4 regions of the Nonomuraea sp. NPDC050540 genome follow, and region 3 is predicted to be linked to each of the others. Evidence: riboswitches for the same ligand, from Rfam matches in the RefSeq annotation. Region 3 holds a riboswitch; each other region holds the start of a gene.
What was found. Region 3 has a riboswitch for cyclic di-AMP ahead of ACIBI5_RS08380 (hypothetical protein). Riboswitches for the same ligand answer to the same signal wherever they lie in the genome.
Positions count from the first base shown of each region.

Region 1: linked by a shared signal. The riboswitch ahead of ACIBI5_RS54175 (D-alanyl-D-alanine carboxypeptidase family protein) and the one ahead of ACIBI5_RS08380 (hypothetical protein) in region 3 are both predicted to bind cyclic di-AMP.
Region 2: linked by a shared signal. The riboswitch ahead of ACIBI5_RS44005 (CHAP domain-containing protein) and the one ahead of ACIBI5_RS08380 (hypothetical protein) in region 3 are both predicted to bind cyclic di-AMP.
Region 4: linked by a shared signal. The riboswitch ahead of ACIBI5_RS41200 (coiled-coil domain-containing protein) and the one ahead of ACIBI5_RS08380 (hypothetical protein) in region 3 are both predicted to bind cyclic di-AMP.

Region 1 covers NZ_JBITHA010000046.1:86-4,820, reverse strand. The annotation lists gene ACIBI5_RS54185 (tannase/feruloyl esterase family alpha/beta hydrolase) at 1-1,401, opposite strand, end outside; gene ACIBI5_RS54180 (TetR/AcrR family transcriptional regulator) at 1,558-2,100, shown strand; cyclic di-AMP (ydaO/yuaA leader) riboswitch at 2,233-2,375, shown strand; gene ACIBI5_RS54175 (D-alanyl-D-alanine carboxypeptidase family protein) at 2,388-3,302, shown strand; partial or broken gene ACIBI5_RS54170 (LuxR C-terminal-related transcriptional regulator) at 3,397-3,498, shown strand; gene ACIBI5_RS54165 (hypothetical protein) at 3,546-3,935, opposite strand; gene ACIBI5_RS54160 (multicopper oxidase domain-containing protein) at 4,097-4,735, opposite strand, start outside.
Region 2 covers NZ_JBITHA010000019.1:68,452-76,752, reverse strand. The annotation lists gene ACIBI5_RS44020 (DUF6716 putative glycosyltransferase) at 1-643, opposite strand, end outside; gene ACIBI5_RS44015 (hypothetical protein) at 640-1,560, opposite strand; gene ACIBI5_RS44010 (aldo/keto reductase) at 1,645-2,469, shown strand; cyclic di-AMP (ydaO/yuaA leader) riboswitch at 2,622-2,758, shown strand; gene ACIBI5_RS44005 (CHAP domain-containing protein) at 2,772-3,464, shown strand; gene ACIBI5_RS44000 (oxidoreductase) at 4,041-4,970, shown strand; gene ACIBI5_RS43995 (ABC transporter substrate-binding protein) at 5,580-6,893, shown strand; gene ACIBI5_RS43990 (carbohydrate ABC transporter permease) at 7,046-8,134, shown strand; gene ACIBI5_RS43985 (carbohydrate ABC transporter permease) at 8,131-8,301, shown strand, end outside.
Region 3 covers NZ_JBITHA010000002.1:399,719-408,019, forward strand. The annotation lists gene ACIBI5_RS08370 (hypothetical protein) at 1-66, shown strand, start outside; gene ACIBI5_RS08375 (alpha/beta fold hydrolase) at 111-974, opposite strand; gene ACIBI5_RS08380 (hypothetical protein) at 1,000-1,839, opposite strand; cyclic di-AMP (ydaO/yuaA leader) riboswitch at 2,024-2,161, opposite strand; gene ACIBI5_RS08385 (DUF5302 domain-containing protein) at 2,326-2,526, opposite strand; gene ACIBI5_RS08390 (aldo/keto reductase) at 2,599-3,453, opposite strand; gene ACIBI5_RS08395 (class I SAM-dependent methyltransferase family protein) at 3,438-4,226, opposite strand; gene ACIBI5_RS08400 (lysophospholipid acyltransferase family protein) at 4,233-4,814, opposite strand; gene ACIBI5_RS08405 (phosphatidate cytidylyltransferase) at 4,811-5,596, opposite strand; gene ACIBI5_RS08410 (CDP-alcohol phosphatidyltransferase family protein) at 5,593-6,165, opposite strand; gene ACIBI5_RS08415 (rod shape-determining protein) at 6,329-7,333, shown strand; gene ACIBI5_RS08420 (BTAD domain-containing putative transcriptional regulator) at 7,343-8,301, shown strand, end outside.
Region 4 covers NZ_JBITHA010000016.1:227,726-236,026, reverse strand. The annotation lists gene ACIBI5_RS41240 (protein kinase) at 1-305, opposite strand, end outside; gene ACIBI5_RS41235 (hypothetical protein) at 641-1,048, opposite strand; gene ACIBI5_RS41230 (hypothetical protein) at 1,109-1,582, opposite strand; gene ACIBI5_RS41225 (TrpB-like pyridoxal phosphate-dependent enzyme) at 2,007-3,311, shown strand; gene ACIBI5_RS41220 (dihydrolipoyl dehydrogenase family protein) at 3,343-4,620, shown strand; gene ACIBI5_RS41215 (50S ribosomal protein bL37) at 4,624-4,701, opposite strand; gene ACIBI5_RS41210 (DeoR/GlpR family DNA-binding transcription regulator) at 4,834-5,613, shown strand; gene galT (galactose-1-phosphate uridylyltransferase) at 5,610-6,671, shown strand; cyclic di-AMP (ydaO/yuaA leader) riboswitch at 6,738-6,875, shown strand; gene ACIBI5_RS41200 (coiled-coil domain-containing protein) at 6,882-7,835, shown strand; gene ACIBI5_RS41195 (hypothetical protein) at 7,891-8,301, shown strand, end outside.

The DNA of each region.
Region 1 (4,735 bases), on a different contig from region 3:
CCGGTTGATCCATTGTTCCATCGCCGTGAGCGCGTCGAACGTGTTCGGTCCTGGCCCGCCCGCGCAATGGCCCATCCCGGGTGCCATGAACAGGCGGAAGAAGCCGGCGGTCCGCGCCGCGCCCATCTCGGCGACGACCTTCCTGTGGTACGCGACCGGGGCCGTACCGCTCAAGGCGGGGTCGGACCAGCCGTGCACCATGAGCAGCTTGCCGCCTCGGGCCCTGTAGGCCGTGAGGTCGGGGTCGGTCGCGTCAAGCAGCGCGCGTATCCGTTCGACGGCCGGCCGATCTTTGGCGAGGTCGAACCTGGTGAGGTCATAGCTCGGATCGCTGAACAGGAAGTACCGCAGGAACTCGTTGGCGAACGTGTACGACAACGGTGCGGCCAGGCTGAAGGGGAAGACGAGCTTGCCGTCGGGTCCCATCTGCGGGGGCGCCGAGCCGGTGATGTAGGACCGCCACAGCTCCTCGTGTCCGGCGGGATGTCCCCGGAGCGGCCCGGGTCCACGATAGATGGTCCGTGCGGCGGCGGCCTGGGCCCGGGTCAGCTTGCCGGGGCCGACGAGCCGGCCGGGGTTGACGGCCGCCTTGCGCGGATCGGCGACCAGGCCGTCGGTCAGCCCGTCCCGGGCGTCGCCCCGCTTCAGCGATTCCGCCGAGAGGATCGGCAGCGTGCTGGGCGACAGCCAGGACCCGGAGGTGGCCAGTTGTGCCTGTGCCTGCGAGATCCAGCGCAGGAACGTGTCGCCTGCGGCGAACGCGGGGGCCTCGGCGATCACTCCGTCATAGTCCGCGGGGTAGCGCTGGACCTCCATGAGGCCCTGCCGTCCCCCGTTGGAGCACCCGTTGAAGATGGCCTTGCGCGTGTCGCGCCCGTAGTGGATCGCGGTGATCGCCTTCGCCGCGACCGTGCTGACGTGGACGCCTCGGTAGGCGTAGTCGATCTGCTTGGGCCGGTTGCCGAGCGCCCACCTGCCGTCGAGTTCGGGGTGGCCTAACGGGCTCGCGCCTTGGTGTCCGGTGTCGGTGGCGGCCGAGGCGTAGCCGCGTCTCAGCCCCTCGTCGAACGGAACGATGTGCCCGGCGAGCCCGCCCACGCCCTGGAAGTAGAAGTCCGAGTTCCACGCGGCCGGCAGGCCCAAGCGGAAGTTCACCCGATTGCTGGGGACGGTCGCGTCGCCCGGCGTGGTGACATAGGCGTCGACCAGGCAGTGCTCCGGTACCGAGGTCGTCGCGGTCACCGTCGTGACTCGGGTGATCGTCGTGTCGGTCACGGTCGCGTTCATCAGGGCCGCGCATCGGCCGGCGTCCGCCCGTACGGGATCGCCGACCGCGACGAGGGCGGCGGCCAGCGGCAGGCACGAGATGATGCCCACCTTGGTTCGGCTGGGTCGGCGCATTCCGCCTCCAAACACAGGGGGTACTATTTTTGAGTACCTGGTACCCTTCACGGTACCCCGAGAGTCGGCATCCCCGAAAGTGCAGGCATGACCGGATATCCTCGACCGCCCGTCGCCCTCTCGCTCGGGCGTTCCTTCACGAGCCGGCAGGAAAGCGTGCTCGCCGAGCTGGAGGAGATCTTCCTTCGGGAGGGATTTCGCCGGCTGACGATTCAGGAACTCGCCGCCCGGCTGCACTGCTCGCGGCGTACCCTCTATGACCTGGCGCCCAGCAAGGACGAGCTCGTCGCGCTCGTCGTCGACCGGTTTCTGCAGCGCGTCGGCCGGCGGGCGATGGCTCAGGCGAGGGCGCTGGAGGAGCCGCTCGGGCGAGTCCACGCCTACATGTCCGCGGCCAGTGGGGCGCTGACCCGCGCGGCTCGGGCGTTCTCGGTCGATGTCGCCGGGCAGCCGGGAATCCGCCGGCTGTTCCAGGAGCATTACCGGTTCGCCACGTCCGTCGCCGCCGCACTCATCCAGGAGGGCATAGACGGCGGCGCATTCCGCGAAACGGACGCGCGCCTCGTGGCGGAGGTGATCTACGCCGCCCTGGACCGGCTGCAGGATCCGGAGGTGCTCGAGCATCTCGGCCGGACGAACGCGGAGGCGTTCCAGGAGCTGTTCGACCTGATCGTGCTTGGTCTGGCCCGCCCGTCGTAAGAAGGGGGTAAATGTACTGTTTGCACGATATGTACTTTTTGGTAGTGTCTCGGGCATTGCGTGGCGGACCCTAGACGAGTTCGTTGCCTTTTCATTGCCCGGACCGTGCGTCTCCTGGGGAACCCGCAGGACGACGTCCGGCCGCCGAATCCATTTTCACGGAGCCGGGGACCCACTCTTCTTGGGGTGAATCGGACGCTCGCTCGACGGCGACCGTAGGGCACTTCCCAGCCCGAACCCGTCAGCTAACCCGGTAGGCGGCATGGAAGCAAGGAGCAAAGTCCTTCATGCCCACCGATCTCAAGAACCGGCTGAACCGCGCGCTGCTCGGCCTTGCCGTCACCGCGCTCGCCATGACCGCCTGCGCCACCGCTGCGCAGGCCACCCCTCCGGTCGGGCCCGACGACCCGCCGACGTCCCGCTCCCACGTTCAGGAAGCCGCGGCGCACGCCCCCACGGTGCTCGGCCGTGCGGCTCACGTGATCGACACCAAGACCGGCAAGGTCTACTTCAGCAAGAAGGCCGATCTTCGTTTGCCCGTGGCCAGCATCACCAAGGTGATGACCGCCTACACCGTGCTGAAGGAGGCCAAGCCGAGTGACGTCGTCAAGGTCACCTCTGGGGATGTTCGCTACGCCTCGAAGGACGGTGCCTCGGTGGCCGGCCTGCGCGCCGGCGACCGGCTGACCGTAGAGAATCTGCTGTACGCCCTGCTGTTGCCCTCCGGCGCGGATGCCGCCCACGCGCTCGCCCGCGTGTACGGCCCGGGCGTCGACGCGTTCACCGCGAAGATGAACGCCGCCGCTCGCGAGCTCGGCATGCGGGACACGCTCTACGTCAACGCCGACGGGATGCCCGCAAAGGGGGGCGGCTACTCCACCGCACGCGACCAGACGCGGCTGGCCCAGGCCGCCCTGGGCAGTCAGACGCTCAAGAAGGTCGCCTCCAGCCGGTATCGCTCGGTGTCCGCCACGGCGGAGCACCGCGCCTACTCCTGGCGGAACACGAATCGGCTCCTTGGCAAGCCGGGCGCCGTCGGCCTGAAGACCGGCTACACCCGGGCCGCCGGCTACACGCTCTCCTTCGCCGCCGATCGTGAGGGCCGGCAGCTGGCCGGTGTGATTCTTGGAGAGACCAGCTCCACCCGCCGCTTCCAGACCGCTCAGAGGCTGCTCGACTGGGCGGCCGGCGGGCAACGCTGACCCAGGGGGGCGTAGACGCCGGCGCTGACCTCCCAGGTGGCGGTCAGGGGACCGGTATCGCGGCTTCCTCGGTGAGTTCGCCGTCGGTCATGGTCAAGGCACGGTCAAGACCCATCTGGTGCGCATCTACGCCAAACTCGGCGTCGACTCCCGAACCGCCGCCGTCGCCGCAGCCTCCAAGCGAGGCCTCATCCGCCCTCCACAATCACGTTCCCATGATGCCCCCGCCCCCATGAATGGATGTCACTGCCGGCGCTCCCGCGGGACGGCGCCTCTGACGGTGAAGCCGTCCGGGGTGACATTGATCGAGACGGTCCCCGGCGTGGCGGCAAGGGCGGCGCGCAAGCCGGCATCCTTCGCGTCGAAGCCCATGCCGTCAGCGCTCACCGTGAAGAGCAGGCCGTTCGTGCTGGTGGTGACGGCGACGGACACCATCGCGGCCCTGGCTCGCTCCTCGACGACGGCCAAAACCTCGGTGACACACGCGAGCACCGCTTCGGCCACCCGATCGGGTACCTCCTCGGCGGGCAGTGCCCATGTCTCCACCTGGATGCCGGAGCGATTGGACCAGTCGGCCAGTCGCTCCTTGAGCGCCTGGGTCAGGGTCGTGTCCTGCTGTGCGTGTATGCGCATCCATCTCACCTTCATCTACTATGAACAATAGTAGATTCGGCCGATCTTCGAGGGCGTGCTGGGCCGTTTCACACGGGGCGATTCCAGCACCTCCGCACGGTGGCGCTGCTGGTCGGTGGCAGGCTTGATTCCCCGGGCACTCGCCAGAGCCCGGCGAGTGGCTATCGGCTGCCCGCCGCATAGCCCAGGAGGGTCATCATGCCGGATTCCGCGTGATAGATGTTGTGGCAGTGGATCATCCACAACCCCGGGTTGTCCGCGTCGAAGTCCACGTTGAGTGTGCTGCCGGGCAGCACGATGACGGTGTCCTTGCGGATGCCGGACGGCAGGGCGAAGGTGTGCCCGTGGAGATGCATGGGGTGCCACATGGTCGTCCGGTTGACGAAGGAAAGGCGCACCCTCTCTCCCGAGCGCACCGGCGCGACGGTCTCGGGGTCGTACTTCTTGCCATTGATCGCCCAGTCGTAGGCCGCCATGGTGCCGGTGAGCTCCAGCCTGACGGTGCGGTCGGGCCGCCGTTGCGGCAGCCGTACCTGCTCATGAGGTTGGAGCTTCGCGTAGCGGACCACCTCGCCATCGAGCTCACGCGGACGTTGGCCGGGCTTGGGCGCCGCGGACTGGGGGCTGGTGCGGACCAGCGCGCGAGCCGCGGCGGCCTTGCCTTCGGCGAGCGCGACCAGCGGGAAGACGCCGTCCTTGAGGGTGACCAGCACGTCGTAGCGTTCGCCCATGCCGACGAGCAGCGCGTCGACGTCCTTCGGCTGTACGGCGAAGCCGTCGGTGTGGGTGATGGATGCTCC
Region 2 (8,301 bases), on a different contig from region 3:
GCTTGACCACGACGTCCAGGTCGGGGCGGCGATCGGCCAGCTTGGCCAGGGCAAGCAGCACCTGCTCGCGCTCCTCGCGGCCGCGCGGCACCTTGGCCTGCGTGGCGAAGACCACCCGGTCGCGCTCGCGTCCGTCCGGCTCGAAGCGGGCCCCGTCCTCCGGGACGCGCAGGAACGGCAGGCGGGCGAGCCCCACCCGCCCCCCTCCGCCGAGCCGGCCGGCCACCTCGCCGAACTCGGCCGCCTCCCGCTCGCTGTGCACGACGAACAGGTCGCACCCGCTGCGGAACAGCCAGGCCTTGTCGGTGGCGGGCACCGAGATGCCGGGCAGGCCGGTGACGAAGACGGGCCGGGGCCGCAGCTCGTCGAGCACCTCGGCGACCAGCACGTCCACCACCGGGCCCGTGCACGCCACCACGATCGCGTCGGGTCTGGTCCGCTGCGCCGTACGCCGCAAGGACCGCGCCGACAGCACCGGCGGCAGGGGACCGTCGCCGACGGCGGCGGCGATCTGCAGCGGCGAGGGCACGATCGGCGTGCGGACCACCGCGAGATCGCGCTCCCAGTCCCCGGGCAGGTCGGCGAGCAGGCAGGCCGCCCACTTCAGATACGAGTCAGAGTCGGCAACGGCCAGGATCCTCACCCGGCAACCCCCGTCAGATGTGAGCGAAGCGCCGGGGCCGCCCGGCTGGTCCACCAGTCGTCCGGCACCTCGACCGGTTCGACCGCGACCCCGCGGGTGCCGAGCAGCACACGCAGCGAGGTGATGGCGGTCGAGGGCAGGCTCAGGACGCGCTGGCTCGCGTCCAGGCCGCGAAGCGTGAGTTCGGCGGGTACCCCGGCGTCGTGCACGGTGATGCCGGGCCGTTCGCTGATCACGGCCACATCGACGGGGTCCTCGCGGCGGTGGGGAAAGTAGGCGAGCGGCTCGCTGGCGGCCAGCTCCGTCAGCCAGCGCAGGTAGCGCTCGCGGTGCACGAGCCCGTTGCGGACCAGCGAGGTGCCGAGCACGACCGTGCGCTCGGCCGGGCCGGGCGAGCGCAGGGGCTGCGCGCGCAGCCAGCCGAAGTCGTGGCAGATGAGGTCGATGCCGCGCTCGCGCACGGCGCCGGCGAGGTCGTCCTTGACGGGCAGCGCGGTGAACACCGCGGTGCTGGAGGCGGCCAGCCTGAGCGCCGCCGCCGTCCCGAGGACCCTGCGCGGCAGTCCCGCCTTGTGCCTGGCCCTCAGCAGCGCCCGATACGGCCCCGCGGCCAGCAGCTCAAGCAGCCGGAGCGTGGCCAGCCCGTCGTCCACGATGACGATGCGGCCCGGCCGCGAGGTCAGCCAGCGCAGCTGCACCCGCCCGGAGAAGGCGTCACCGACCACCTGGACCGGTCGCGGCATCTCCTCGCTCGGCCTGGCCAGCTCGAGCCCGTCGGGCAGGTCGAGCCCGGCCAGCTCGCGGCGCGTGGCCACGAGTGCGCGCTGACGCGCCCTCGGCACGATGACCGTGCGCTCACCGAGCAGCCCGGCGTGGTGGGCCTCGACGGCGCAGAGCATCTGGAGCGGCGATTCCACCCAAGCCCATTGCTTCTTCACGACGGGTTCAAGCTAGCCCGGTCGCCTTAAGCCGCAGGGAACGCCATATGAACAATGGGTCGCATGAACTCGCTGCTGCTCAACACCGACGGTGTGCAGATCCCGCAGCTCGGCTTCGGCGTCTGGCAGGTGCCCGACGACGAGGCCGAACGCGCGGTCGCCACCGCGTTTCAGGCGGGATACCGCCATATCGACACCGCCAGGCTCTACTACAACGAGGAAGGGGTGGGCCGCGCCTTCCGGGAGTCGGGGCTGCCACGGGAGAAGGTGTTCATCACGACCAAGCTCTGGAACGCCGACCACGGCCGCGCCGAGGAGGCCTTCGAGGAGAGCCTGGCCCGTCTGGGCCTCGACTACGTCGACCTCTATCTCATCCACTGGCCGGTTCCAGATCAGGACAAATACCTCCAGGCATGGAAGTCCCTGGAAAAGATCTACCGAAACGGCCGGGCGCGCGCGATCGGCGTATCGAACTTCGGCGTGGAGCACCTCACCAGGCTCATCGACGAGGCCGAGATCACCCCCTCGATCAACCAGATCGAACTGCACCCGAACTTCCCCCAGATCGAACTGCGCGCCTTCCACGAGGCCAACGGAATCCTCACCGAGGCGTGGAGCCCGCTGGGCCAGGGCAAGGGCCTGCTGAACGACCCCGCCCTCGCCACATTGGCCGGAAAACACGGCAAATCACCCGCGCAGATCGTGCTCCGCTGGCACATCCAGCTCGGCAACGTGGTGATCCCCAAGTCGGTCACGCCGGCGCGGATCAGGGAGAACATCCAGGTCTTCGGCTTCACGCTCGACCCGGAGGACATGGCTGCCATAGGAGCCCTCAACAACGGCACCCGTCTGGGACCTGATCCGGCAAATTTTAACTGGATGGGATGACCGGCTGGTGCGGCCTTTTGGCCGCACCAAGCCTTGGATGGTCATTTATGAGTTTGTAATCCCCTTGCCCCATGTATTACCTTCAGGTCATCCAAGGCATACGTCCGGGCTACCCGTTCGTTGCCAGACCATCGCACACACATCACAGGCTTTGCCTGTGACCGCTGAATCCGCACCCTCGCGGAACCGGGGACCCAGGTCCTTTGGGGTGAATCGGCGCCACGCGCCGTAGGGCAGCTTCCATGCCCGAACCCGTCAGCTAACCCGGTAAGCGGCATGGAAGCAAGGAGTCACCCCACCCGATGGCGAAGCATCGTCTTACCCGTGCCCCCAAGATCGACCTCACCCGCGCCGCTCTCGGCGTGACCATCGCCGCCACCGCGGCGTTCGCGACACACCCCGCCCAGGCCGAGACGCACGCCGCGTCCGCCGCCGCCAAGGGCGTCCCGGAAACCGTCGTCCAGGCCGAGCCCGGCAAGAAGGCCGGCAGCGACCGGCCCAAGCCCACGGCGGCCCAGGTCCTCGCGCTGGCCAAGAAGCAGATCGGCACCCGCGAGGACTCCAGGGGCGGCGGCACCAAGTTCCAGAAGTGGTACATGTCCTCCCCCCGCGCCGCCGAGACCGTCAAGCGCGACGGCGGCAACCGCCAGGCCTACCTGAACGCCGCATGGTGCGCCATGTTCGTCAGCTGGGTCGGCGAAGAGACCGGCGCCCGCACCACCGTCGGCTGGGACGCCTACACCGTCACCCACGCCAAGTGGTTCAAGAACAACAACCGATGGGGCACCGGCGCGAAGCCCGGAGCCGTCGTCTTCTTCTCGTGGAGCGGCAGCAAGAGCCTCGACTCCATCAACCACGTCGGGTTCGTCATCAAGGACAACGGCAACGGCACCATCACCACCGTCGAGGGCAACACCGGCAACGGCAAGGTCGAGGAGCGCATCCGCCCCGCCTCCCAGGTCGTCGGCTACGGCTACCCCGACTACTCGGCTTAACTTCCCCTTCCCCCCACTCTCCCTCCCAGGAACGGCGCGCCCCCTCCCCCCGGGCGCGCCGTTCCCATGTCCGGCACCACCCCGCGAACCTCCGGCACCCTCCCCACCCCACCGCCACACTCCCCCGCTGCTCCCGCGCACCCCTTCACCCGCCGCCACCCCCGCCCCGCCCCGACACCCCCTCGCCCCGCCCCCGCGCACACCCACCCCGCCCTGACACGCCCCGCCCCGCGCACCCCTTCACCCGCCGCCACCCCCGCCCCGCCCCGACACCCCCTCGCCCCGCCCCCGCGCACCCCTCACCCGCCGCCGCCCCGTCGTCGCGTACCCCCATCCCGCCCTCACACCCCGTGGGCCCGTCCCACTCCCACGCACCCCTCACCTGCGCCGACTCCATCCGTGCGCGCCCCGATCCGCCAGCCCCTCCCACGGCCACGCCATCCCGCGAACCTCCGGCCATACAACCCGGCTCCCAGCCCACGCTCCCCCGGGACCTCAAGTCCCACCCCGGCGTTGTCTCATGACCGGGGAGGGAGTGGGCGGGTTAGGGTGACGGTGATCACGTTTGGAGGGGTCATGGGATGGACCGCAGCGGACATCGGCGACCTGTCAGGCCTGGCGGCCGTGGTGACGGGAGCCAACAGCGGCGTCGGGATGATCGCCGCGGGTGAGCTGGCCAGGCGCGGGGCCACCACCGTCCTGGCCTGCCGGGACGTCGCCAAGGGCGAGGCCGCCGCCCAGCTGATGAAGAAGGCGGCTCCCGACGCCTCCATCGAGGTCAGGCAACTTGACCTGGCCGATCTGGCCTCGGTCCGAGCGTTCGCCGCCGCGTACACCGGCGGTCTCGACGTGCTGGTCAACAACGCGGGCGTGATGGCGCTGCCGTACCGGCAGACCGTGGACGGGTTCGAGATGCAGTTCGGGACCAACCACCTCGGGCACTTCGCGCTCACCGGCCTGCTGCTGCCGCGGCTGCTGGAGCGTCCCGACCCCCGCGTGGTGACCGTCAGCAGCGGCATGCACAAGACGGGCCGCATCGACTTCGACGACCTCCAGGGCGAACGGTCCTACCGCAAGTGGGCCGCCTACGGGCAGTCCAAGCTGGCCAACCTGCTGTTCGCCTATGAGCTGCAGCGCCGCGCCGCCGGCGCGCTGACCAGCGTCGCCGCCCACCCCGGCTACGCCGCCACCAACCTCCAGGTCGCAGGCCCGCGCATGGAGGGCAACCCGATCCTGGAGTTCGGCTCCCGGCTGGGGAACGTGCTGTTCGCCCAGAGCGCCGAACGCGGCGCCCTGCCGCTCCTCTACGCCGCCACCGAACGCGGCCTGGCCGGCGGCACCTACGTCGGCCCCGACGGCCCGTTCGGCTCACGCGGCTACCCGGCCCCCGTCGGCTCCTCCCCCGCCTCCAAGGACCGCGCCGTCGCCGCCCGCCTGTGGACAGTCTCCGAAGCCCTCACCGGCGTCCATTACGACTTCCCCGCCGATACGGCTCCCGCCAAATAGATCTCCCTTTCGCCTCAAATAGATCTCCCATCCCGTTATTCATTCGTGATCGGCCATTCCTAAACCACACAAACACCACAGTCCCCAATAGCCACCCCGGCCATCACATTTCCCTCCCATTGGGAGCACACACCCGCACAACAACCGGACCGCTGACCACACGGTGGCCCGCTTGGCAAGCCTGCACACTTACAAGCTGCCTTGACTGCTGGCTACCTGGCCACCCGGCTACCTGGCCACTTCCTGGGCCAGCCGCACATTTATCGAGGCCGCGCGGGTCGATCGGGCTGCTGGGTGCGGGGTCGATCGGTGCGGGTGATCGGAGTCCCGACTGCGAGGTCGAGCGGTGCGGGTGATCGGAGTCCCGACTGCGGGGTCGAGCGGTGCGGGTCGATCGGGGTGGCGGGGTTGGTGCCGACCGCTTGGATACGGGAGACGGGAGCGCTCCCAGGCGTGTCCGTGGGTGTTTTGTGGTCTGGAGTCCGATACAAGGGCGGAGGACGAGCGGAATGTAACGGTTGCGTGTCGCCTCGTTGACGGGGACATCGCCCTGATGCACTCTGCATGGGAGCGCTCCCATATCCCCCACCCCACCATCAAGGGGCACACATGAAGCACACGCGTCTGGCCACCGCCGCGGTCATGACCGCCGCTCTGGCCGCCTGCGGCTCCACCTCCACCCCCCAGCCCCAGACCTCTGCCCAAGCCAAGGCGGAACCCGTCACGATCACCGTGCACACCTTCGGCGGCGGTGAGAACTTCGGCTATGACAAAGCGGTCGAGGCCTGGAACGCCGCCCACCCGGACATCCAGGTCAAGTACCAGAACCTGACCGACCGCTTCGAGGACGTCTACCTCCCTCAGCTCCTCCAGCGCCTCCAGGCGGGCAGCGGTGCCGCGGACGTGGTGGCGATCGACGAAGGCGCCATGGGCCTCATGGCCGCCCGCCCCCAGTTCTTCGCCGACCTCGGCCAGTACGGCATGCAGAACCGCAAGGCCGACTTCCCCGCGGCCAAGTGGGAGGCGGGCGTCAACGCCGACGGCAAGCTGTTCGCCCTCGGCACCGACATCGGCGGCATGACGATGTGCTACCGCAAGGACCTGTTCAAGAAGGCCGGCCTGCCCACCGGCCGGGAGGACGTGGCCAAGCTCTGGCCCGACTGGAACGCGTTCCTGGAAACCGGCAGGAAGTTCGAGGCCGCCAAGACCGGGGCGAAGTTCATGGACGGCCCCAACACCATCTACAACGTCATCCTCTCCCAGGAGGCCCCGAAGAACGGCAACGTCGCCTACTTCGACAAGAGCAACCAGCTCGTCATCGAGTCGAACCCGGCGATCAAGACGTCGTTCGACTGGGTGCAGACGTTCAGCAAGGCCGGGATGACCGCGAAGCTGCAGGCGTGGAGCCCGGCGTGGGACAAGGCGATCAAGGGCGGCGGGTTCGCGACGATGGGCTGCCCGTCGTGGATGCTCGGCGTCATCGAGGGCAAGGCCGGGGAGGGCAACAAGGGCAATTGGGACGTCGCGGCGGTGCCGGGCGGGTCGGGCAACTGGGGCGGTTCCTGGCTGGCCCTGCCTAAGCAGAGCAAGCACCCCAAGGAGGCCGCCGAGGTCCTGAACTACCTGACCGGCAAGGACGGCCACGTCATGGCGTTCGAGGAGGCGGGCGCGTTCCCGAGCTCGCTGCCGGCGCAGCAGGACGCGAAGGTCACCGGCCTGAAGAACGCCTACTTCAGCGACGCCCCGACCGGCCAGATCTTCTCCGCCTCGGTCAAGGATCTGCTGCCGATGTTCCTGGGCGAGAAGCACGCCCAGGTCAAGACCGCCGTCGAGAAGGTCATCGAGGGCATGGACCAGGGCGCGGTGCCGTATGAGGAGGCGTGGGCCAGGTTCGTGGCCGCCGGCGTGAAGGCCGCGGGCTGAGCATGGCCATGGACTTCGCGCCGCCCCAGCCACCCCACCAGCCGCCCCGGCCCCGGGCAAAAGACCCCCGGGCAAAGGAGCCATGGACGAAGGAGCCATGGACGAAGGAGCCGCGATCGAAGGAGCCAAGATCGGAGGAGCCGCGGACAAAGATGCCGCAGGTGAAGGAGCCGCAGGCGAACGAGCCAACACCGGAGGAGGCTTGGTCGCCGGCTCGGCGCAGCGCCGGGCGAGGCGAGCGCGGGCGCTGGGCCGGGCGAGACAGGCGCGGGGATGGGCGGGACGAGCGCGGGCGCGGAGGTGGGCAGGACGGCCGCGGCACCGGGCGTGCGGGCGGGCGAGGCGGGGGCGGGCGTGCGGGCGGGGGTGGACGGTGGTCTCGGTTCGATCTTCGCGGCACCCCGTATCTCCTCGTCTCGCCGTACTACCTGCTGTTCGCCGTCTTCGGCGCCTTCCCGCTCGGGTACACGCTGTGGATCTCGCTGCACGACTGGGAACTGGCCGGGGACAAGAGCTGGCTGGGGCTCGGCAACTACGCCGAACTGGTCACCGACGCCGAGTTCTGGAACGCGGTCGGCAACACGCTCGGCATGTTCGCGCTGGCCACGGTGCCGCAGCTACTGCTGGCCCTGATGCTGGCCAACGCGCTCAACAAGCGCCTCAAGGGGCGCCTGATCCTGCGCCTGGGCGTGCTGCTGCCGCTGGTCACCTCGGTGGTGGCGGTCGCGGTCATCTTCAGCCAGCTCTTCTCCCGCGACTACGGCCTGGTCAACTGGCTGCTGGGGACCCCGATCACGTGGCAGAACGAGAAGTGGTCGTCCTGGATCGCCATCGCCGTGATGATCGACTGGCGCTGGACCGGCTACAACGCGATCATCCTGCTGGCCGCGATGCAGACGATCCCCCGCGACCTCTATGAGGCGGCGGCGCTCGACGGGGCCTCGCCGCGCAGGCAGTTCTGGCGGATCACCGTGCCGATGCTCCGGCCGACGCTGGTGTTCGTGGTGTTCGTCTCCACGATCGGCGGGCTGACGCTGTTCGCCGAGCCGGTCATGTTCGAGGGCAACCCGATGATGACCGGCGGCACCACGGGCCAGTACCAGACGGTGGCGATGTTCGTGGTCAAGGAGGGCTTCCGCGACTTCGACATGGGGTACGCCGCTGCCGCCGCCTGGCTGCTGTTCGTGCTGATCCTGCTCGGCACCCTGGTCAACTACCTGTTCACGAGGCGGATCCGATGAACCGGGCCACGATCACGACGAGGATCGGGCTGGCGGTGGCGCTCGTGCTGTCGGCCTTCCCGATCTACTACATGTTCATCATGGCCACGCGCTCCAACGAGGACGCGCTGGACACCCCTCCGCCCCTGCTGCCCGGCGGCCTGCTCGGCGAGAACGTCGAGCGGCTG
Region 3 (8,301 bases):
GGCCGGGCCAACCTGGCGATGGCCCGCCACCACCTGCGCAACGTGGAGGAGAAGCTGGAGGTCTGAGGGCGTCGCGCGGCCGCCGTGGGGGAACGGCCGCGCGACGCGGGTCACCCGGCCGTGTGTTTCGTGATCTCTTCCACGAACCGCGACCAGAGTGGCTTGGGCAGATCGTGCCCCATTCCGGGGAACGTGACCAGTCTTGAGCGCGGAATTGCCGCAGCGGTTGCGTGGCCGCCGGCGACCGGAATGAGCGCGTCGTCCTCTCCGTGCAGGACAAGCGTGGGTACGGCCAGCCGGGCCAGCCTTTCGGTCCGGTCACCGGAGGCCAGAATGGCGGCCAATTGACGGGCCGTCCCCGCCGGGTCGTGCGCCCGGTCATAGGCGAGCCCCGCCAGCAGGGCGATCCGCTCGGTGTCCAGGTCGTATCCGGGCGAGCCGATCACCGCCCAGGTCCGCTGGGCCAGCGCGATCGCGGCCGCGCGGTCGGGCGGCGGGGGCGACATCAGGGCCGCGCCGGCTTCCGGCGTGGGCGGCGCGACCTGCGGTCCGGGCGTGGACATGATCGAGGTCAGCGTGCGCACCCGCCCGGGATGGTCGAGTGCGAGTTGCTGCGCGACCATGCCGCCCATGGACGCGCCGACGACGTGCGCGGCGGGCCAGCCGAGCGCGTCGATCAGCCCGGCCGCGTCCCGCGCCATGTCCGCCAGCAGGTACGGCGAAGCGGGCGATCCGAATTCCGGAACGCCCGCCTCGTGAAGATGCGTGGATTCACCGGCGTCGCGGTTGTCGAACCGGACGACGTGGTGGCCCTGCTCGGCGAGGAGCTCGCAGAACTCCTCGTCCCAGTGGATGAGCTGGGCGCCGAGCCCCATGATGAGCAGCAGCGGCCGTGCTTGTGGCGAGCCGAAGCTGTCGTAGACGATCTCGATGCCGTTGACGGCGGCGCGCTGACCCATGAGGAACAGAATCACATTCTGTTCCTCGTGAGTAAAGAGGTCAGCGGTCGAACGCCTTGCGGATGCGGCCGCGGGCCAGGAACATGCCGCCGCTCAGGAGGGCCAGAGCGCTGATGAGGGCGAGCCCGCCCACGCCGTTCGACTCGGTCTCGCGGGTGGTGACCGCCGCGGCCAGCTCGGCCTGCGGCGCCTTGTCCTGCGCTGAAGCCTTCACAGGGGCCTTCTCAGGGGCCTGCGCGGGAGCCTTCTCGGCGACCTGGGCGGGAGCGGCCGGGGTCTCGGGCCTCTCCTCGTCCTTCTTCTCGGTCTTCTCCTCCGCGGTCACGACCGGGGGCGTGGCCGGCCGGGCGTCCTTGCGGGACCAGGCGCCGGTGGAGAAGGCGACGGGGTGGTTCTTCTTGCCCACGCCGGGGCCCCACTTGGTGATGACGTATTCGATCTTGATGTGTCCCTGGCCGCCGACGCCGTCGACGCTCAGCGAGCTGGAGTTGAACTTGCCGCCGGTCAGCGAGGCGAAGGTCTTGGCGTCGAGGTCGAGCATGATGCCCCTGTTCGACGGGACCCCGGGGCCGCGGTCGCCGACGAAGAACGGCTCCTTCTTGCCCTTGTAGATGACGTAGCCCTCGGTCAGGAGGGGCCAGCTCGGGCTGGCGGCCAGGCCCTTCTGCATGGGCTTGCCGGAGGCGGGAAGACCGGTGTCGCCGTTGCGGCCGGAGGCGTCGTCCCAGTAGTAGGAGGCGGTGGTGGAGCCCTTGAGAAGGGGCTTCTTCTCGGAGAAGTCATCCGCGTGTGCGGTTGCGCCGGTGCTGAGGGTGACCGCGCCGATGACGGCGACGGAGGCGAGCATGGTGAAAGAACGCATGCCAAAGCGGGAAGACATGAAGAAGAGAAGTCCTTTGTGCGGGGACAGGGGAAATGCGCTCGTCAAAGCGGCGTAGCCGGGCACAAAGCCGAACGGACGCTACGCGAAAGCGCGGGGGGAAAGCCTGGGGAAGGGGCCGCTCAGTAGGCGGCGGGTGAAACTACGCGGAATGGGGGTTCATCGCGGTGGTGCATGAAAAGATCAGTCCTCTCCATCGCGCCTACCGGGTTAGCTGACGGGTTCGGGCGTGGAGATGCCCTACCGACGCGTACGTCGGATTCACCCCAAGGAACATTGGTTCCCCGGTTCCCGCGGGTACGGGATTCGGCGCCAGCCGGCCGCCTCTTCCTGGTGAAGGGTCGGGTCGCCAGCTGGTAACGCTTAGGACTGTAAGTGCCAAAGACGGCAAAAGCAAAACAATCGCCATGAAACGGGCGAAGATCTACCTAAGAAGGTCAAGAAAAAGGGGGGTACGGCCAAGCCGTACCCCCTCAGAACGCCGACTCAGCCGCCGCTCTTGCGCCGGAACGAACGCTTGCTGGCAGCAGGGCCGTGTGCGCCGTGGATCTTTGACTGATCCGTGCCCCTGCCACCCGCACCCGAGTCGGAGTGCTGATTGCGCTTACGCTCCAGGGCCTCCCGGAACTTGCGCTTCATCTCGTCCTCGGGAGTTTCGCTGACTTCCGGCTCCGGTGTTTCCGCCATGAGGACCTCCTGGTGTTGGGGACCACAACAGCTTCGCACGACGGCCGACCTGACGCGAAACCGGGCACCGCGTCAGCCCAGCCTGGCCAGCTCCTCCTCGGTGAGCTCCAGGTCGGCGGCGGCCAGCGAGTCGAGGATCGTCGCCGGGCGGCTTGAGCCGGGAATCGGGATCACCACCGGGCTCCTGGCCAGCTCCCACGCCAGGCAGACCCGCTGCGGGGAGACCCCGCGCTCGGCCGCGACCTCCCCGAAGGCGGCGTGGCGGCGGCCGAGGCGGCCGACGTGGTTCATGCCGCCCAGCGGCTCCCACGGCAGGAACGCCACGCCGATCTCCTCACAGACGTCCACCTCCGGCTCGCTGCTGCGGAAGCTCGGCGAGTACTGGTTCTGCACGCTCACCAGCCGCCCGCCGAGGATCTCGTTGGCCTGCCTGATCTGGGCCGGGTTCGCGTTGGAGATCCCGGCCATCCGGATCTTCCCGGCGTCGAGCAGGTCCACGAGCGTGCCGATCGACTCCTCGTACGGCACCGCCGGGTCGGGCCGGTGATGCTGGTAAAGCCCGATCGACTCGACGCCCAGCGCCTTGAGCGAGCGGTCGCAGGCCCGCTTGAGGTACTCGGGCCGGCCGTCCACGTCCCAGCGCCCGCGCGGCCGGGTGTGCCCGCCCTTGGTGGCCACCAGCACCGCGTCCTTGTCGCCGCCCCAGCTCGCCAGCGCCTTGGCCACGATGCGCTCGTTGTGCCCGACCTCGGCCTCCGTCGGCGTGTAGGCGTCGGCGGTGTCGATCAGCGTGATCCCGGCGTCCAGGGCCGCGTGGATGGTCCTGATCGACTGCTCCTCGTCGGGCATGTGGCCCTCCACCGACATCGGCATCGCGCCGAGCCCGATGGCACTGACACTCATCTGACCGATCAGTCGTGTCTGCATGCGTCCATGGTCATACATTCCGGCCGCTGAGTCGCCGTGGTCACCGTGAACAGGCCGACCTTCTCCCGCCTGCTGACGACGTCGGCGTACCCGGCCTCGACGGCCCAGGTGTGCAGCTGCTCGGCCGAGCGGCACTTCATCACCCACAGCCGCCCGTCGCGGTTGGGCAGCACGTTGGCGATGAACTCCAGCTGCGGGTGGCGGGTCTGCGTGGTGAAGATCAGCACGCCGTCGTGGGCGAGCAGGTCGCGCAGCCTGGCCAGGGACTTCCTGATCGTCTCGTCGTCCAGGATCAGCTCGTACAGTCCGCTGACCACGATGATGTCGGCCGGCCGGTCCAGCGGCTCGGGGTCGAAGGCGTCGCCGCGCTCGTAGCGGATGTTCGCCAGACCGCGTTCCTTGGCCAGTTCCCTTCCCAGGCGCAGGCCGTCGGCGGCCAGGTCACGGCAGACCACCTCGGCCTCGGGCTGCTCCCTGGCGACGTCCTGCAGGTAGCGGCCGGGCCCGGCGGCCACGTCGAGGATCAGCGCGCGGCCCGCCCTGGCCGAGACCTCGTCCCTGATGACCTCCTTGAGCAGATCGCGGCGGGCGCGGATGGCCCGCCAGCCGACCGAGTTCAGGTAGATCCGGTCGAGGGGCCGGCCGTGGGCCTTGTTGACGTAGACGTAGTCGAGCATGGTGCCGCTGTCGAAGCCGTGGCGGTAGCCGATGCGGATGCCGCGGCTGGTCCGGCCGACGGTGCGCATCAGGAGCCGCATAAGTGCCCACTTCATGAAATTTCACCCTTCGGGAGTTGTCGGGAGCTGTCGGGAGCGCATGAGGTGGTGTGCCGTCTCCAGGTCGGACACGGGCGGCAGGAAGCGGACCGTCACCGGGGCGCGGCTCAGGCGGCCGTGCACCGGCAGCACCCGGCCGGTCCCCTCCAGCAGGACCGGGACGATCGGGACACCGGCCGCCTCGGCCAGCCGCGCCGCGCCGCCGTGGAAGTCGCCGACACGGCCGTCGCGCGAGCGGGTGCCCTCCGGGTAGACGACCAGGACCCGGCCTTGGTCCAGCAGTCGTACGGCTGCCGCCAGGTCCCTGGAGCCGCCACCGCCCCGCCGTACCGGGAAGCCGGAGACCAGCGTCCGGCAGACCAGCGCCCGCGCCCGGTTGGCGAACCAGTAGTCGGCGGCGGCCGCCACCGACGGGCGCAGCCGCGCGGGCAGCGCGGCCAGCAGGGCGGCGGTGTCGGCGTGAGAGCAGTGGTTGGCGACCACGACGCACGGCCCGCCCGGCACCGGGCCCTCGACGGCCAGGCCGCCGCTGCAGGCGAAGGCGGTACGCCACAGCCGCCGCCGCATCGCGGCCCCGAGCCTCACGGCAGCACCACCACGACGGCCAGCGCCACGAGCAGCGAGTCCACGCGGTCCAGCAGGCCGCCGAAGCCGGGCAGCCAGGTGCCCGCGTCCTTGACCCCGGCGCCCCGCTTGAGCATCGACTCCAGCAGGTCGCCGAGCGGCGCCCCGGCTGCCACCGCCAGCGCGGTGACCGGGGTGAGCTCGCCCAGCAGGAACAGGACGGTCAGGCCGCCCACGGCGCCGCCGACCACCCCGCCCCAGGTCTTGGCCGGGGACAGCGGCGACAGCGCGGGCCCGCCCAGGAGCCTGCCGCCGCACCAGGCGCAGACGTCGGCGAGCGCGACGGCCAGGACGAGGGCGAACGCGGTCGCCGGAGCGAGCGTGACCAGGGCGCTCAGCGGCGCGATCCAGAGCAGTCCGAAGACCGAGTACGCGGCCCGCCTGCCGCCGTCCTCGGCGTCGCCGCCGAGCACCGGGACGAGGACGAGCGCCAGCAGCAGCAACGGGCCCGCGGCGAGCGGCGAGGGCAGGAACGGCAGCACGGCGGCGGCGCCGGCGAGGATCAGGGCCTCCGGCGGGCGCAACCGGACCAGCCGGGCGTACTCGGCGGCGCACACGACGCCGAGCGCCGCGGCCAGCGCCGCCGCGCCGACCGGACCGGCCAGCAGCGCCAGCGTCACCACCGGGGCGGCCACGGCCCAGGTCAGCCAGCGCTGGACGAGCTCGCGCCGGTGCGAGATCCACACGGCCACGCCGCTGGCGCCGAGCGCGCCGGCCAGGAAGGGAGCGGTCTCGAGTATCACGCCAGTTCCTTTCCGATGCGCGCCAGCCGTACCAGGGCGGTGATCGCCGAGCCGGCGGCGAGCACGATCAGCCACGGCGCCCAGCCCGTGAGGGCGAAGGCGACCAGCAGCACGCAGCGCTCGGTCTTGCCCACAGGGCCGCCCTGCGCGCGCCGCGCCCCCGCGGCGGCACCGGCCAGGGCGACCCACGACGGCAGGGTGGCCGCCAGCGCCGCGCTCGCCACCAGCGCGGGCGGGGCCAGGACGAGGCAGCCGGCGAGCACGGCCAGTTCGGCGAGGCGGTCGCCCAGCTCGTTGACGACGGCGCCGAACCGGGTGGCGCGCCCGCTCTCGCGGGCGACGCCGCCGTCGAGGTTGGCACAGGCCAGCCGGGCGGCCAGGAGCAGCGCGACGGCGAGCGCGGCGAGCGGCCCCGCGGGAGCGGTCGCCAGTACGGCTCCCGCCGCGGCCGCGAAGGCGACCCCGGCGGCCGTGATGGCCCACGGGGGTACCTCGCGGGCGACCAGGAGGGCGCGCACGCCACCCAGCCGGGCGGCGTACCAGGGCTTGAGTGCGTAGAGGCCGTTCATGTGACCAGGTTCTGACCTGGAGAGGGTCCGACACATGGGGCTTTAAGCGCATATGAGGTGAGTAGCCCTACTCAACCCGTCAAAGGATCGAACGTTCTTGAGGTTGTGGTGGAACTTCGCCGGATATGAGGCTCAACATGACCCGCCGACCGATTGGTGCGATATGAACCCCATGCGCATCCTGGGCCAGGATCTGGCGCTGGACCTCGGAGCAGCCAGCACCCAGATCTACGCCAGGAAGCGCGGCATCGTCATCAACGAACCCTCACTCGTCGTCCGCTGCGCCACCACCGGCAAGGTGATCGGCTACGGCGCGGACACCCCGCCGGGCACCGGCCCCGACCCCGTCGCGATCCGGCCCGTCGTCGGCGGCGTCCCCGCCGACGTGGACCTGACCACGCGCATGATCCGGCACTTCCTGCGCAAGGTGCACGGCCATCCGTTCTCCCGTCCGCGCATGGTCATCGCGCTGCCCGCCGACAGCACGGGCTTCGCCGGCAACGCCCTGCGCGACCTGGCCTTCCAGGCCGAGGCCCGGCGCGTCTACCTCGTCCACCACGGCCTGGCCGCCGCGCTGGGCGCCGGCCTGCCGGTGAGGGAGGCCGCCGGGAACATGATCATCGACATCGGCCGCGACACCACCAGGATCGCCGTCGTCTCGTGCGCCAGCGTCGTGCACGCCGCCACCGTCCAGTCCGGCGGCGCCGACGTCAACCGGGCCATCGTCGCCCAGGTCAAGCACGACCACGGCCTCGACATCACCGAGCAGTCCGCCGAGGTGGCCAAGCGCGGCATCGGCTCGGCCTGGCGGCCCGTGACCCGGACGGCGAGCGTGCGGGGCGTCGACCGCTCCGGCCGGGCCGGCATCGTGGCGATCTCCGCCGGGCAGGTGTACGAGGCCACCCGGCAGACCGTCAGCATGATCGTACGGGCCGCCCGCGAGGTCATCGAGCGCTGCTCCCCCGACCTGGCCGCCGACGTGGCCGACCGGGGCGCGGTGCTGACCGGCGGCGGCGCGCTCATGCGCGGACTGGCGCGGCGGCTGCGGCTCGAACTGGAGGTGCCGGTCCAGCGGGCCGAGCGCCCGGTCGAGACGGTCGCGCTCGGCCTCGGCCGCTGCGTGGACGACATCGGCCGGATCAGCAAGGACGCGCTGATGCACCCGTAGGGTCGAAGGATGGACGACACGCTGCACCTCGGCCTGCTCGGCCCGGTCCGCGCGCGGCGCGGGCCGGTCGAGCTCGACCTGGGCTCGCCCAAGCAGCGGCTGCTGCTGGCCGCCCTGGTCCTGGCCGAGGGCCGCACACTCGGCCGTGACCAGCTGATCGACGTGCTCTGGGCCGACGACCCGCCCGCCACCGCCCGCAACGTCCTGCGGACCTACGCCTCCCGGCTGCGCGGCGTGCTCGGCCGCGAGTCGCTGGTGTCCGTCGGATCCGGTTACCGGCTCGTCCGCGTCTCGACCGATCTGGCGGAGTTCGAGCGGCTGCGGGACGCAGGGCGGCTGCCCGAGGCGCTGGCCCTGTGGCGGGGTGAGCCGCTGGCCGACCTGCCCGGCCCCTACGCCGAGGCCAGGCGGGCCGCGCTGGAGGAGGAGCGGCTGGCCGTGCTGGAGCGGCGGCTGGCCGCCGACCTGGAGGCCGGGGTGGAGGTGACCGGCGAGCTGGGCGCGCTGGTGGCCGCGTACCCGTTGCGGGAGAGCGTGCGCGCCCTGCTGATGCGGGCGCTGTACCGGGCCGGGCGGCAGTCGGAGGCGATCGGGGTCTTCACCGAGGCGCGCCGCGTCCTGGACGAGGAGCTGGGAGTCGAGCCGTCGTCCGAGCTCGCCGACGTCTACCGGCAGGTCATCACGGGCTCGCTTCCCGCCGGCCCGCCCTTTGCCGGTACGGCGGGCCCGATCCCTGCCCAGTTGCCGGGGGACATTCCCGATTTCACCGGGCGGCGGGAGGCCGTGAAGGCAGTCGAGGAGCTTCTGCGGACCGGCGTGGTGGCGATCTCCGGGCTCGGCGGCGTCGGGAAGACGGCGCTGGCCGTCCACGTCGCGCACCGAGTCAGGGAGCGGTACCCCGACGGCCAGCTCCACGTGGACCTGCGCGGTGCCGGAGCGGACCCGGCCGACCCCGCCCTGGTGCTCGA
Region 4 (8,301 bases), on a different contig from region 3:
CCATACGGCCCGCCCTCGCCCACCGCCTGACGCAGGCTCGGCCCATCCACGAACTCGCTGATCAGGTACGGCGTGGCCGCGTCGAGATCGTGGGCCAGCACGCGGGCCGTACAGAAGGAAGCCACCCGCCCCAGCGCCGCGACCTCCCGGTCCCGCCCGAACTCGCTGTCAGGCCGCAGCACCTTGACCGCGACCCTGTTGCCGTCCTCGTCGTAGCCTTCATAGACCACGGCCTGCCCGCCCGCGCCCACCCTGGCCCCGAGCCAGTATCCGCCGACTTGGTAGGGACGCCCAGGATCGTCCATGATCACACGCTAACTCCGGACCCTTGCAGCCCGCTGAACGCACACAAACGCCGCTTGGGATGAACACCGCGACCCCGGCAACAGCCGGTCCGCCCAGAGGCCCGGCCGCCACCTTCCGACCCGGGCCCGGCCGCCGGGCTCCGGCTTCCCTGAAGCCACCCACGCGACACACCACCACGCCGTCACCCCAGCTCAGCCGCCCGGTCGGCCAGATGGTGCCACACGCGGTCCGGCCCCCGGCAGCCTGCCGCACTGACCACAACCGGCCACCTGTTTCGGGCCGGTCCAACCCGCCGAAGACTGCGTCCCTTCGCTTCCGGGACCGGCCAGAGCCCCTAGCTGAACTGCACAGCAAGTGAGGCGTGAGCCGTGACGTCATGACCGGCGGCCCACGACATCGCCACGGGCGGGTCGTCGTGAATCGAGGAGCTCTGGCTGTACGGCGGTTCCGACAGCGTCTCCATGATCCGCGGGCCGATTAGGCGCAGTGGCCGAACCAGGCGTTCGCCGTCCTCGAGGGGACCGGTGAAGGCGATGCGTACGTGGTAGACGTAGCGGCCGGGCATCGGCTCGGGCACCGACGGGTGGTCGGGAAACGGGATCAGTGCCACGGAGCTGTTCATCGCCTTGGGCACGGTGGCCGTCCACTCCACGTACGCCTCCACGAGCCCCGGACCGTGTTCGGAGTCGAAGAACAGCCCGCCCCCGTACAGCCGGGTCACCGGGACCAGGTCGAACCGCATGCCGGTGACGATGCCGGCTTTCGGAACGCTGCCGCCCGAACCCGCCACATCATCGAGGGCTCACCACCCCGACCTCCTGGAAGCGCGGGCCAGATCGAGAGCGAGATGTGAGCGGCGAAGGCGACGAGTGTTCATCAAGTGGGCCAGGTCGGCGCGAGTGTCGTGCATCAGTTGCAGGTGGAAGTAGTTGACGTGTTCCAGCAGTGCGAACACCCACAGCGCCGCCCCCGGCCAGACCCGCGCGCCGGAACCGCCTTCGGCCAAGCAGGCACTCACCACGACGGCCGCGGCCACCAGCAAGCCGACGTTGACCCGGGACAACCTGCGATACACCGCCATCCCCGCCGGAACGGGTGATCGCGACGAGAGCTGGGCGAGCTTCAACCACCAGTACGCGCCGCCCTCAGCCAAAACGATCAGAACCAGCACGAGCCCTGCCGTGTTGGCCGTGGTCAGTGGCATGCCCAGGACCCCCGTCAGCACCCCGGCGATCAGCGGAATGTTGACGAACTCCAGGATCGCCAAGGTCTTCACCCGGCGGCGTACGGACGAACGAGGGGATAGCACGAAAGCCATCCTCCACCGGCGGGTCCCGGCCCCGGCGGCCGGGCGGGCCGCGTCAACGGCATCCCGTCATGCGTCGCCAGGTTCGGCCAAGTACAAGGTGTATTCACCGTTGACCGAAGGGAGCCCATCTCGTGCGGCCCGACCAGGAGGAACCGGCGGACCCGTCAACACGGACGCGGGCTTTCGAAGACTTCCACCTGCTGCACTTCGACATGATGACGCGGTTCGCCCCACGGCGGACAGCCGGCCCGCACACGGTGGCCGACCTCACGGGGGGGCGACGGATCTGGCGGTCGGTCACGGCATCGACGCGTTCGTCTTCTGGCCCCAGGGCGGTCAGCGGGAGCAGGTGGCCCTGGAACGACGGGGCCGACCGTCGCAGACTGGGGTGATGACCCCTAGCCACTGGTACAACATCGTTCCCGACCTCACCACGCCCCCTCCCCCGCCGCTCCACCCCGCCACCGGGCAGCCGGTCGGTCCCGACGATCTGGCCCCGTTGTTCCCGATGGAGCTGATCGGCCAGGAGGTGAGCGGGGAGCGGTTCATCGAGATTCCGCAGGAGGTGCTGGACGTCTACCGGCTGTGGCGGCCGACGCCGCTGATCCGGGCGCACCGGCTGGAGAAGGCGCTGGGCACCCCGGCGCACATCTACTACAAGTACGAGGGCGTCTCCCCCGCCGGCTCGCACAAGCCGAACACCGCCGTGCCGCAGGCGTACTACAACAAGCGCGAGGGTGTGCGCAGGCTCACGACCGAGACGGGGGCGGGGCAGTGGGGGTCGGCGCTGGCGTTCGCGTGCGCGCAGTTCGGGCTGGAGTGCGAGATCTGGATGGTGCGCGCCTCCTATGACCAGAAGCCCTACCGCCGCTCTCTCATGCGCGTGTACGGCGGCGCCGTCCACGCCAGCCCGTCACCGCTGACGAGCGCGGGCAGCAAGATCCTGGCCGAGCACCCCGGCTCCACCGGCAGCCTGGGCATCGCGATCAGCGAGGCCGTCGAGGTGGCGGGGGCCGCGGCCGACACCCGGTACGCGCTGGGCTCGGTGCTCAACCACGTGCTGCTGCACCAGACGGTCATCGGCGAGGAGGCTCTCAAGCAGATGCCGGAGATGCCGGACCTGGTCATCGGCTGCACCGGCGGCGGCTCCAACTTCGCCGGGCTGGCCTTCCCGTTCATGCGCGAGAGCCCGCGGACGTCCTTCCGCGCGGTGGAACCGGAGGCGTGCCCGTCGTTCACCCGCGGCCGCTACGCCTACGACTTCGGCGACACGGCCGGGTTCACGCCGCTGCTGAAGATGCACACGCTCGGCCACGACTTCGTGCCGGATCCGATCCACGCGGGCGGGCTGCGCTATCACGGCATGTCGCCGCTGCTGTCGCACATGTACGAGCTGGGCTTGTTCGAGGCGGTCACCCGGTCGCAGAGCGAGTGTTTCGAGGCCGGTGTGCGCTTCGCGCGTACGGAGGGGATCGTGCCGGCGCCGGAGCCGACGCACGCGCTGGCCGAGACGATCGCCGAGGCGCTGCGGTGTAAGGAGAGCGGCGAGGAGAAGGTGCTGCTGACCGCGCTGTGCGGCCACGGCCACTTCGACCTCGGCGCCTACGACCGCTACCTGGCGGGCGAACTGGAGGACTACGCGCTGCCGCAGGAGCGGGTCGACCAGGCGCTGGCGAATTTGCCACATTCCGGGTGAACTCCGGCTCAGGGCTGGTTATGTACTGAGCATGGACGTCGATGTGATCGTGCTGGGGATGGGTCCGGGCGGCGAGGACGTGGCCGGCCGGCTGGCGGAGGCGGGGCTGCGCGTGGCCGCCGTCGAGTCGAACCTGGTGGGCGGCGAGTGCCCCTACTGGGGCTGCATCCCCTCGAAGATCATGATCCACGAGGCGGAGACCTCGCGCGAGTGGGCGGCGCTGGTACGCCGGGTGCGCGAGGCCACCGACTCCTGGGACGACAAGGTGGCCGCCGACCGCTTCACCGGCAAGGGCGGCCACCTGTTCAGGGGCCACGGGCGCGTCACCGGGCCGGGCGAGGTGACCGTCGGCGACCAGGTGCTGCGCGCGGCGCGCGGCATCGTGATCGCGACCGGTTCGCAGGCGGCGGTGCCGCCGATCGAGGGGCTGGCGGGCACGCCGTACTGGACCAACCATCAGGCGATCGAGAACGCCGAGCTGCCCGAGTCGATCATCGTGCTGGGCGGCGGCGCGATCGGGGTCGAGCTGGCGCAGATGTTCCGGACGTTCGGCGTGGCGGTGACGGTGGTCGAGGCCGCCGAGCGGCTGATCGCCCTTGAAGAGCCGGAGGCCGGCGCGCTGCTGGAGAAGGTCTTCGCCGGGCGCGGCATAGACGTGCGGACCTCGGCCAAGGTCGCGCGCGTGGACTACGGGGACGGCCGTTTCACGGTCGGCGGCGCCGAGGCTGAGCGGCTGCTGGTGGCGACGGGCCGCCGGGTGGATCTGAAGGCGCTGGGCGTCGGCGCGATCGGTCTCGACGAGAGCGCGCGGGCGATTCCCGTGGACGCGCGGATGCGCGCGGCCGAGGGCGTCTGGGCGATCGGCGACGCGGTAGGCAAGGGCGCTTTCACGCACATGTCGATGTACCAGGCGAACATCGTGGTCAAGGAGATCCTCGGCGAGCCCGTGCACGAGGCCGAGTACCACGCCGTGCCCCGGGTGACCTTCACCGATCCCGAGGTGGGCGCGGTGGGCCTGACCGAGGCGCAGGCCCGCGAGCGGGGCCTGGATGTGCGCGTCGCCATGGGCGATCTGGGCACGCGCGGGTACATCGCCCAGGCCGAGGGGCTGGTCAAGCTGGTGGCCGCCGACGGTGTCCTGGTCGGCGCGACCGTGGCGGCGCCGCCCGGGGGCGAGGTCCTGGGACTGCTGACGCTGGCGGTGCACGCCCGTGTCCCGCTCCCCAGGCTCGACGAGATGATCTACGCCTACCCGACGTTCCACCGGGCGGTTTCGGCCGCCGTGAAGGAGCTCACCGCGGCCGGGTGACCGTCAGCGCGACGCGGGACGCTTGCCGTGGTTGGCCTTCTTCTTCTTGCGTGCTCGGGACTTGCGGGCGCGCCTTGCCATCCGTCGTCCTCCTTTGAGCGGGCCTTTTCCGGTACGGCATGCGTATCCCACACCAGGCCCCCCGGCAAGCGACCTCACATTCTTCAACATGTTCATGTCATAATCTGTTTGAACTTGTTGGAAGGAGAGCGCGTGCTCGCACAGCAGCGGCAACAGACGATCCTCGAACGGGTCCGGGCCAGCGGCGGCGTCCGCGTGGCCGACCTCGTGCGCGAGCTCGGCGTCTCCGACATGACCGTCCGGCGCGATCTGGAGTCCCTGGCCGAGCGCGGCCTGCTGGAGAAGGTGCACGGCGGCGCGACCACGCTCGGCCCCGGCTCCACGGAGGAGCCGGGCTTCACCGCCAAGTCCGCCCGCCAGCAGCAGGAGAAGGAGTCGATCGCGCGCCGCGCCGCCGAGCTGGTCGGGCCCGGCACCGCGGTCGCCTTGTCGGCGGGCACCACCACGTGGGCGCTGGCCCACCACCTGGTCTCGGTGCCCGACCTCACCGTCATCACGAACTCGGTCCCGGTCGCCGACGTCTTCCACCGCGCCCCGCGCGCCGACCGCACGGTGGTGCTCACCGGCGGCGTCCGCACGCCCTCCGACGCGCTGGTCGGTCCCGTCGCCGTCGCCGCGATCCGCCGCCTGCACGTGGACACGCTGTTCCTGGGCGTGCACGGGATGAGCGCGCGCGCCGGGTTCACCACGCCGAACCTGCTGGAGTCGGAGACCGACCGGGAACTGGTGGCCGCCGCCCACCGCCTGGTCGTGCCGGCCGACCACACCAAGTGGAACACCGTCGGCATCAGCACGATCGCCGACCTGGCAGAGGCCGACGTCGTCATCAGCGACCAGGGTCTGCCCGCCGAGGCGCGCGCCGAGCTGGCCGAGCGCGTCGGGGAACTGATCATCGCGGAGGGCACGCAGTGAAGCGCACCATCACCCACCTGGCCGACGGGCGAGAGCTGATCTACTTCGACCGGCGCGACGACGCCGACCGCGGCGCGGTGGACCGGCGCCCGCTCGACCCCCGGCCGCTCGCCTCGGAGCTGCGCTACGACCCGCTGACCGAGGAGTGGATCGCGATCGCGGGGCACCGGCAGACGCGGACGTTCCTGCCGCCCGCCGACGAGTGCCCGTTGTGCCCGTCGTCCGACACGCGGGCCTCGGAGATCCCGGCGCACGACTATGACGTGGTGGTGTTCGAGAACCGCTTCCCATCTTTCAGCGGAAATTTTGGGACTTATCACGATGTGGGCGGCCTGAGTGAGGTGCGGCCGGGGGCGGGGCGGTGTGAGGTGGTGTGCTTCACCTCCGAGCACTCCTCGTCGTTCTCACGGCTGACCGACGCGCAGGTCGAACTGGTCATGGAGGCGTGGGCGGACCGCACCGCCGAGCTGTCCGCGATCGAGGGCGTGGAGCAGGTCTTCGTCTTCGAGAACCGGGGCGAGGAGATCGGGATCACGCTGCCCCACCCGCACGGGCAGATCTACGCCTACCCCTACGTGACGCCGCGGACCAAGCTGCAGCTCGCGGCGGCGCAGCGGCGGCCGGGGCTGTTCGCGGACGTGCTGGCCGCCGAACGGGCCGGGGAGCGGGTCGTGGCGGCCAACGAGTTGTGGACCGCCTTCGTGCCGGCCGCGGCGCGCTGGCCGTACGAGGTGCATGTCTACCCGCATCGGCAGGTGCCGGACCTCGCGGCGCTGACCGAGGCGGAGCGGGCGGCCTTCGCGCCGCTCTACACCTCGGTGCTGCGGGCGCTGGACGGGATCTTCGGGGTGGCCATGCCGTACATCTCGGCCTGGCACCAGGCGCCGGTGCGGTACCTGCGTGAGCTGGGACATCTGCACCTGGAGCTGTTCTCGATCAGGCGCGCGCCCGGCAAGCTCAAGTACCTGGCGGGGTCGGAGTCGGCGATGGGGGCCTTCGTCAACGACGTGCTGCCCGAGGAGGCCGCACGCCTGCTTCGATCACAGGTAGATCACTAATTGATTTCCACTTGAAGTCGCGTTACCCGCCATTTACTACTAATATCCCTCACGCACCGGTTGTCACAGCCGTTGCCGCCTAATCCCGGGCGTGTTGCCCGGGAGCCGGGGACCCAGCCTCACCTGGGGTGAATCCACTTCGGTGGTAGGGCATCTCCATGCCCGAACCCGTCAGCTAACCCGGCCGGCAGATGGAGAGGAATCCCCCACGTGGCGGTTGCGTCCCCCGCGACTCTGGCCATCGGTCTCATCACCGCCGCAGCTGTGGCGCTCACCCCGGCGAGCGCGCTCGCCGCGCCCAAGCCGAGCGAGAAGCAGCTGCGGGCCGAGCTGAAGAAGCTCAACACCCAGGTGGACAAGCTCATCGAGAGTTACAACGGCAAGCGCGTGGCCCTCGCCAAGGCGAAGGAGGCGGAGAAGTCCGCCCAAGCGCGCCTGGCCACCGCCGAGACGGCCCTGGTCGAGGCCGAGCGGCGGGTGGCCGAGATCGCCCAGCTGCGCTACCAGGGCAGCGGCGGCACGCTGCCCGGCTTCCTGTACACGCCTGACGCGCCGGGCGCGGCCGTACTGGAGCAGCTCACCGACGAGGAGCAGGCGGTCATCGCGGGCGTCGCCGCCGCCCGCGACGAGAAGAAGAAGGCCGCCGACGCGGCCGCCGCGCTCACCACCCAGATCGCCGGGCAGGCGGATGAGGTGGACAAGGAGCGCGACGAGGCCGAAGGCGTCATCAAGGACATCAAGGACAAGCTCCAGGACCTCATGCCGTACGGCACCGGCAAGCGCAACGACGGTTCCTGGGCCCCCGAGCTGCCCTCCGGCTCCGACAACATCACCTCACGGATGCGGATCATCCGCGACGAGATCAAGAAGACCTTCAACCTGCCCTTCGAGGTCGGCTGCTACCGCTCGGGCGGCGGCGGCGAGCACCCGCTCGGCCGGGCCTGCGACTTCATGATGAGCACCGGCGGCTCCATGCCCACCGCCGCCAACCAGGCGCTCGGCGACCAGATCGCGGCCTGGGCAATCAAGAACAAGAACCGCTTCGGCGTGAAGTACGTCATCTGGAAGCAGCGCATCAACATGGGATCGGGATGGCGGGCGATGAGCGACCGCGGCAGCATCACCGAGAACCACTTCGACCACCCGCACATCTCCATGCAGTGAGTGCGCCCCAGTAGTGTGACCCCTCGGATGTGATCACCGGGCAAGGAGGGGCACCGTGGCGCTGCAGCCACCGCCGGGACTGGCCATGCTGCTCAACATCGTCGTCTCGTGGCCGCTCGTCGACGAGGACCGGCTGTACGCGGCCGGTACCCAGTGGATCTCCTTCGCGATGACGGCGGTGCGCGTCTCCTCGACCGCGGCCACGCACGCCGCCCAGACCACCGCGCGCAACGAGGGCGAAGGCGTCCGGGCGTTCGACGGCGAGTGGCGCGACACCTCCGCACGATCCGGCGACGCGGTCACCGCCGCGCTGCTCATCGGCGGCGCGTTACAGATCTCCGCGACGATCGTGCTGGCCATGAAGGTGGCGCTGATCGTCCTGCTCATGCGGCTCGCCCTGCACCTGTCGCGGCTGGTCGCGGCCTCTGGCCCCACCGCCGGCGCCTCGCTCGCCGCCGTGGGTCCG